3 regions of the Verminephrobacter aporrectodeae subsp. tuberculatae genome follow, and region 3 is predicted to be linked to each of the others. Evidence: predicted binding sites of a transcription regulator. Region 3 holds the regulator's gene; each other region holds the start of a gene.
What was found. The regulator HrcA, encoded in region 3, represses chaperone genes, less so after heat shock. The targets are predictions, from matches to a motif close to TTAGCACTCNNNNNNNNNGAGTGCTAA.
Positions count from the first base shown of each region.

Region 1: a site for HrcA is predicted at 1,042-1,068, ahead of rpoH (RNA polymerase sigma factor RpoH). Genes of this name have one in related genera too.
Region 2: a site for HrcA is predicted at 833-859, ahead of D5041_RS16275 (co-chaperone GroES). Genes of this name have one in related genera too.

Region 1 is NZ_QZCX01000003.1:188,030-190,296, reverse strand. Features, by position in the region: gene D5041_RS15910 (IclR family transcriptional regulator) at 209-970, shown strand; gene rpoH (RNA polymerase sigma factor RpoH) at 1,101-2,042, shown strand; gene D5041_RS15900 (Bug family tripartite tricarboxylate transporter substrate binding protein) at 2,140-2,267, shown strand, end outside.
Region 2 is NZ_QZCX01000003.1:279,524-281,790, forward strand. Features, by position in the region: gene D5041_RS16270 (MFS transporter) at 1-603, opposite strand, end outside; gene D5041_RS16275 (co-chaperone GroES) at 952-1,242, shown strand; gene groL (chaperonin GroEL) at 1,291-2,267, shown strand, end outside.
Region 3 is NZ_QZCX01000001.1:684,446-686,712, reverse strand. Features, by position in the region: gene D5041_RS02780 (NAD kinase) at 1-599, opposite strand, end outside; gene hrcA (heat-inducible transcriptional repressor HrcA) at 628-1,632, shown strand; gene D5041_RS02770 (S49 family peptidase) at 2,093-2,267, opposite strand, start outside.

The sequences.
Region 1 (2,267 bases), on a different contig from region 3:
GCGGGTCTTTCGCGGCGGGCTTTGTCGCAAATAATTTCAAATATGAACTAACTGTTTACTGGAGAATAATGTACGGGGTGCGGACCCAGCGTGCCAATCGGGGCTTACCCTGTCCGCCGGTGCAACGCAGGCTCTGCTAAGGTGCGCTCCGGCCGCCGTTCCCCGCAAACCGCAAACGCTTGGGCCTTGCAACCACGCCTTCGCACCCATGGCAGACCCCAACGACCGCTACCGCGCCCCCGCCCTCGACAAGGGACTGGACATTCTTGAACTGCTCGCCGGGCAGCCGCACGGCCTCACGCGCGCCGAGATCGTCAAGGCCATGGGCCGCAGCCCGGGCGAGATTTACCGGATGCTCGAGCGCCTGGTCGCACGGCATTACGTGATGCGCTCGCCGCAGGGCGACCGCTACGCGCTCAGCCTCAAGCTCTTCGAGCTGGGGCATCGGCATCCCCCCGTCGAGCGCCTCGTGGCGCAGGCCCTGCCGGCCATGGAGGCCTTCGCCCAGGCGGCGGAGCAGTCCTGCCACCTCGGCATCTACCACGGCGGCAACCTGACCGTGGTCGCGCAGGCCAACGGCCCGGGCAACTGGGGGCTTGCGATCCGCCTGGGCGTGCGCGTGAGCCTGCTGGGCACCGGATCGGGCCATGTGGTGCTGGCCTTTCAGCCGGAGCAGCGGCGCGCCGAAATGCTCGCCGAACACGAGGCGCTCGAAGGCGAGGTGCCCGTAGCCGAGCCCGAGTTGCAGGCGATCGTCGAGCGCATCCGGACGCTGGGCTACTGGCAGGGCGAGAGCCAGCAGGCGTTTGGCGTGATCGACATCTCGATGCCGATCCGCGGGCTGCAGGGCAACGCGCTGGCGGTACTGACCTGCCCCTTCATCCGGCGCATCGACCGCCACGTCGGCCCGAGCCTGGACGCGGCGCGGCAATTGCTCGCTGGCACGGCAGGCGGGATCTCCATCGATTGAGCGGCACTCCGTGCGCATCGTCGTCGCGCGACCACCCCCACGCCATCGGGCAAGCCGGGGGAACTTCGGCTTTGGCACTCGCTCGCAAGGAGTGCTAACATCCCGGCCTGCAACCGAAAGGATTCCTGGAATGAGCATTCAATCTGGAACCGCCACGATGACCCTGGCACCCGCGAACCCATGGGCGCTGGTGCCTCCTCTGGGCAATCTGGACGCCTACATATCCGCCGTCAACCGGCTCCCCCTGCTCACGCACGAAGAAGAGCAGGCCTACGCACGCCAGTTCAAGGAGAACAACGACCTGGACGCTGCCGGCCGGCTGGTGATGTCGCACCTGCGCCTCGTGGTGTCGATTGCGCGCCAATACCTCGGCTACGGTCTGCCGCATGGTGACCTGATCCAGGAAGGCAACGTCGGCCTCATGAAGGCCGTCAAGCGTTTCGACCCCGGCCAGGGCGTGCGGCTGGTGAGCTACGCCATGCACTGGATCAAGGCCGAGATCCACGAATACATCCTGAAGAACTGGCGCATGGTCAAGATGGCGACCACCAAGCCCCAGCGCAAGCTGTTCTTCAACCTGCGCTCCATGAAGCAGGGCTTCAAGGCCAGCGCGTCGGCGCAGGACGCCGCCACGCACCGCGACACGCTGTCCGAGCACGAGATCGACGTGGTGGCCGCACAGCTGAATGTGAAGCGCGAAGAAGTCATCGAGATGGAAACCCGCATGTCGGGTGGCGACGTATTGCTCGACCCGGCTCCCTCGGACGATGGCGAGCAGGCCTTTGGCCCCATCGCCTACCTCACGGACGCCTCGCACGAGCCCACGGCGATGATCGAATCGCGCCAGCGCGATGTACTGGCCACGGACGGCATCGCCATGGCGCTGGAAAGCCTGGACGAGCGCAGCCGCTGCATCGTGCAGGAGCGCTGGCTCAAGGTCAACGACGACGGATCGGGTGGCATGACGCTGCACGATCTGGCCGCGGTCTACGGCGTGAGCGCCGAACGCATCCGGCAGATCGAGGTGGCGGCCATGAAGAAAATGAGAAAGGTCTTGGCCGAATACGTTTGATGGGGACGGCTCCCTTTTTGCTCCCTTCACGGGGCCCCGGTTGTGCGGGGCCCCGCGTCGTTTCGGCCACCGGATATTTCCTGAGGAGACCCGCTTCATGCCATGCCCTCCGCACCCTGTTTCCCGCCGCGCTGCCCTGCTGAGCGCCCTGGCCGCAGTGTCCCCCTGGGCACTGGTGCAGGGCAAGGCCCGGGCTGCCGCAGCGCCGCTGGAATGGCCCACCCG
Region 2 (2,267 bases), on a different contig from region 3:
GATGATGCGCGAGGCGTTCATGGCCACCCCGTTGAGCGCCAGCGCAGCGGGCAGCTGCGCGCGCTCCACCAGCTCCGGAACCACGGCCGCGAACACCGGCCAGCGCATGGCCAGACCGATGCCGTTGGCAAAGGTCAGCGCCAGCAGCAGGGGCGCCGTCATGCCGCCGGCGATGACGGCCACGCACAGCACCAGCGCCACGATCGCCACCCAGAATTGCGTGGCGATGAAGTAGCGCCGCCGGTCCAGGATGTCGGCCAGCGCGCCGCTGGGCAGACCGAGCAAGAACACCGGCAGCGTGGACGCGGACTGCACCAGCGCCACGAGGAGTGGCGAGGCGGTGAGCGTGGTCATGAGCCAGGCGGCCGCGACGTCGTTCATCCACATGCAGATATTCGCCACCAGCCAGGCGATCCAGAGCATGCGGAACACCGGCACGAACAGCGGCGCGAGTGCGGACAGCGGCGCGTCCGGAAACGCTGCAACGCCCTGCCCGGCCGCAGGATCGGAAAGTGACTCAGGCCCGGCAGACTCGGGCGCCGCAGCAGCGGCGGGTTCAGCGGGCGCAGCGCGGGGCGCGCTTTCGGGGGAAGGGGAGGACATGCGCACATATTGTGCGACGGCTTGGCGCGCCGCGCCGCCGCGCACAGGACACGAGCCCCCGGATGCCGCACGGGCGCGCGGCCAGCGAACACAGCGTGCTCGGCGCAACCGCACAAGCGCACGGCCCCGCGCAGCACGCCGCTTTCCCGGAACCTTTGCGGAGCAGCAACACAGTTATTGTCTTGCGCGCGCCAGGGACGTCTTGAAACGGCGACAAATGCCCGTATCATTAGCAGTCTCCGCGAACGAGTGCCAGAAACCGCTTGTCTGTCGGAAGTTCGGTGGCGCCCGGAGGTCCGGGCGCCGAAATCCATTCCGCTTTTTTTACTGAAAAACAGGAGCAATGCAATGAAACTTCGCCCTCTGCACGATCGTGTGATCGTCAAGCGTGTCGAAAGCGAAACCACGACGGCCTCGGGCATCGTGATCCCTGACAACGCCGCGGAAAAGCCTGATCAAGGTGAGGTGCTGGCCGTCGGCCCCGGCAAGAAGAACGACAAGGGCGAGCTGATCGTCCTGAACGTGAAGGTCGGCGACCGCGTTCTGTTCGGCAAGTACTCGGGCCAGACCGTCAAGGTGGACGGCGACGAGCTGCTGGTCATGAAGGAGGACGACCTGTTTGCCGTGGTCGAGAAGTAATTTCACAGCGTTCCAGAGCAGAATTTTTACCCTATCCGGAGATATCAAATGGCAGCAAAAGACGTGGTTTTCGGCGGCGAAGCCCGCTCGCGCATGATTGAAGGCGTGAACATCCTGGCCAACGCGGTCAAGGTGACGTTGGGCCCCAAGGGCCGCAACGTGGTCATCGAGCGCTCGTTCGGCGCCCCCACCGTGACCAAGGACGGCGTGTCCGTGGCCAAGGAGATCGAACTCAAGGACAAGTTGCAGAACATGGGCGCGCAGCTCGTCAAGGAAGTGGCTTCCAAGACCAGCGACAACGCCGGTGACGGCACCACCACCGCCACCGTGCTGGCGCAGGCCATCGTGCGCGAAGGCTTCAAGTACGTGGCCGCAGGGATCAACCCCATGGACCTCAAGCGCGGCATCGACAAGACCGTGATCGCCCTGGTGGCAGAGCTCAAGAAGGCGTCCAAGCCGACCACGACCTCCAAGGAAATCGCCCAGGTCGGCGCGATCTCGGCAAACGCCGACGAGACCATCGGCAAGCTGATTGCAGACGCCATGGACAAGGTCGGCAAGGAAGGCGTGATCACCGTGGAAGACGGCAAGTCGCTCGAGTCCGAGCTCGACGTCGTCGAAGGCATGCAGTTCGACCGCGGCTACCTGTCGCCCTACTTCATCAACAACCCGGACAAGCAGGCCGCGATTCTGGACAACCCCTTCGTGCTGCTGTTCGACAAGAAGATCAGCAACATCCGTGACCTGCTGCCCACGCTCGAGCAGGTCGCCAAGGCCAGCCGTCCCCTGCTGATCATCGCCGAAGAAGTCGAGGGTGAAGCCCTGGCAACGCTGGTGGTGAACACCATCCGCGGCATCCTCAAGGTCGTTGCCGTGAAGGCTCCTGGCTTTGGCGACCGCCGCAAGGCCATGCTCGAAGACATTGCCATCCTGACGGGCGGCAAGGTCATCGCCGAAGAAGTGGGCCTGACGCTCGAGAAGGTGACGCTGGCCGACCTGGGACAGGCCAAGCGCATCGAAGTGGG
Region 3 (2,267 bases):
GACAGCGCGTAGGCCGTCGATCCCGTGGGGGAGGCAATGATGAGCCCGTCGGCACGCTGGTTGGCGACGAAGTGTCCGCCCACCTCGACGCGCAACTCCACCATGCCCGAGGTTGCCCCCCTGTTCACGACGACGTCGTTCATCGCAAGGGCCTCGAAAAGCACCCGCTCGGCGCGCACCACGGCCGCGCGCATGAGCGGCCTCGAATCCTCCGCGTACTCTCCTTCGAGCATGGGGGGCAGGGTCGTCTGGTAAGTGTCGAAAGGAATGTCCGTGATGAAGCCCAGCCGCCCCTGGTTGATGCCGATCAGCGGCGTCCCGAATCGGGCGAGCCGGCGACCGATGCCAAGCATCGTCCCGTCCCCCCCCACCACCAGGCCCAGATCGCACCGCGCCCCGATATCGTCCACGGACAGCGCGGGGTAATGCGTCAACCCGGTGTTGCTCGCCGTCTCCACCTCGAGCGCAACCTCGCAACCCTGGCATTGCAGAAAATGCGCGATGTCTTCCAGCGCCTGGCACGAGCTGTCACCCGAGTAACCCGCAGATGAAACTTGGTACTTGCCTATGAGCGCAACATGGCGGAAATTGGACGTCATCGTGAAATTACATCATTAAAATCGCCCAATGCTCGATGATCGTGCCAAGTTGTTGCTCAAAGCCCTGGTCGAGCGCTATATCGCCGACGGGCAGCCCGTCGGGTCCTGGACCCTGTCGCGGGCGTCCGGAATCGACCTCTCGCCCGCGACGGTGCGCAACGTCATGGCCGATCTCGAAGAACTGGGCCTGATCGCCAGCCCGCATGTTTCTGCGGGCCGCATCCCCACGGCACGAGGCTACAGACTGTTTGTTGACACGATGCTGACGGTGCAGCGCGATCCGCTGACACCGCCGCAGCTTGCGCCCGAGCAGCCGCAAAAAGTGATTGCCAACGCGGCCCAACTGCTCTCCAACCTCTCCCAGTTCGTGGGCGTCGTGATGGCGCCGCGGCGGACATCCGTTTTCCGCCACATCGAGTTTCTGAGGCTTTCGGAGCGCAGATTTCTGGTGATCATCGTCTCGCCCGAAGGCGACGTTCAGAACCGGGTCATCTTCACCGACGTGGACTATTCCCAATCGCAACTCATCGAAGCTTTCAATTTCCTGAATGAACATTACGCGGGCCTTGCCATGGAACAGGTGAGGGAGCGTTTGAAATCGGAGGTGGACCTGCTGCGCGGCGAGATCGTCACGCTCATGCAGGCCGCGGTGAACGCCGGCTCGCAGGCCCTGTCCGAAGCGCAGGACGAGGTCGTGATCTCCGGCGAGCGCAACCTGCTGGCGGTGAGTGATTTTTCCAACGACATGGGCAACCTGCGGCGCGCTTTTGACCTGTTCGAACAGAAGACGCAAATTCTGCGGCTGCTCGACATCTCCAGCCAGGCCGAAGGCGTGCGCATCTACATCGGGGGGGAAAGCCACGCCATGCCTTTCGAGGAGTTTTCCGTGGTCAGCTCGTCCTACGAAATCGACGGCAAGATCGTCGGCACCCTGGGGGTCATCGGGCCCACGCGCATGCCCTACGACCGGATGATCCAAATCGTGGACATCACCTCCAGACTGCTCTCCAACGCGCTCAGCCTGCGCGGGTGAACAGCCCCTACAATACGGCGCGCGGGTTCGTGCGGGAGACCGCAGGGGCCTTGGCTGGTAATAGGGCGTTTTGGGCCGTTAGCTCAGTTGGTCAGAGCAGAGGACTCATCGAAGTGGTGACCCTGCCGTGAAAGCGGCAGCGGAAAAACCGGGTGAACTCAGGGAAACCGTCAGTCAACCCGTTGACCCGGCAATCCTGAGCCAAGCTCACTGAAGGCAGATCGAAAGATCGGTAAGTGAGAAGGTGCAGAGACTAGGATGTGAGGAGCCAATCCAATAAGCATCCCTGGAGCGCCCGGCACCCGAACGCACGGAGCAATCCGTGGCGCGGGTGATGAGATAGTCCGGGGAACAGGGAAACCTGTGCAAACCTGAATCCTTTGGTCGTTGGTTCAAGTCCAACACGGCCTACCAAAACGCAAACCGCGCAACCGCCACCGGGGCGGTTGCCATGCGCAAATCAGCGCAATTGCAGTGCGGACGCGCCGAGCGATTTGGCGACCCCCCCGCCCACGGCAGCGCCAAAACGCTTGACCAGCCGCTCGGCCACGTTTTCCCGGCGCGTGTAATCGATGATGTCCTCGGCCTGGACCACTTCGCGGGCCACGTAATCGAGGCTGCCCAGCTTGTCGGCC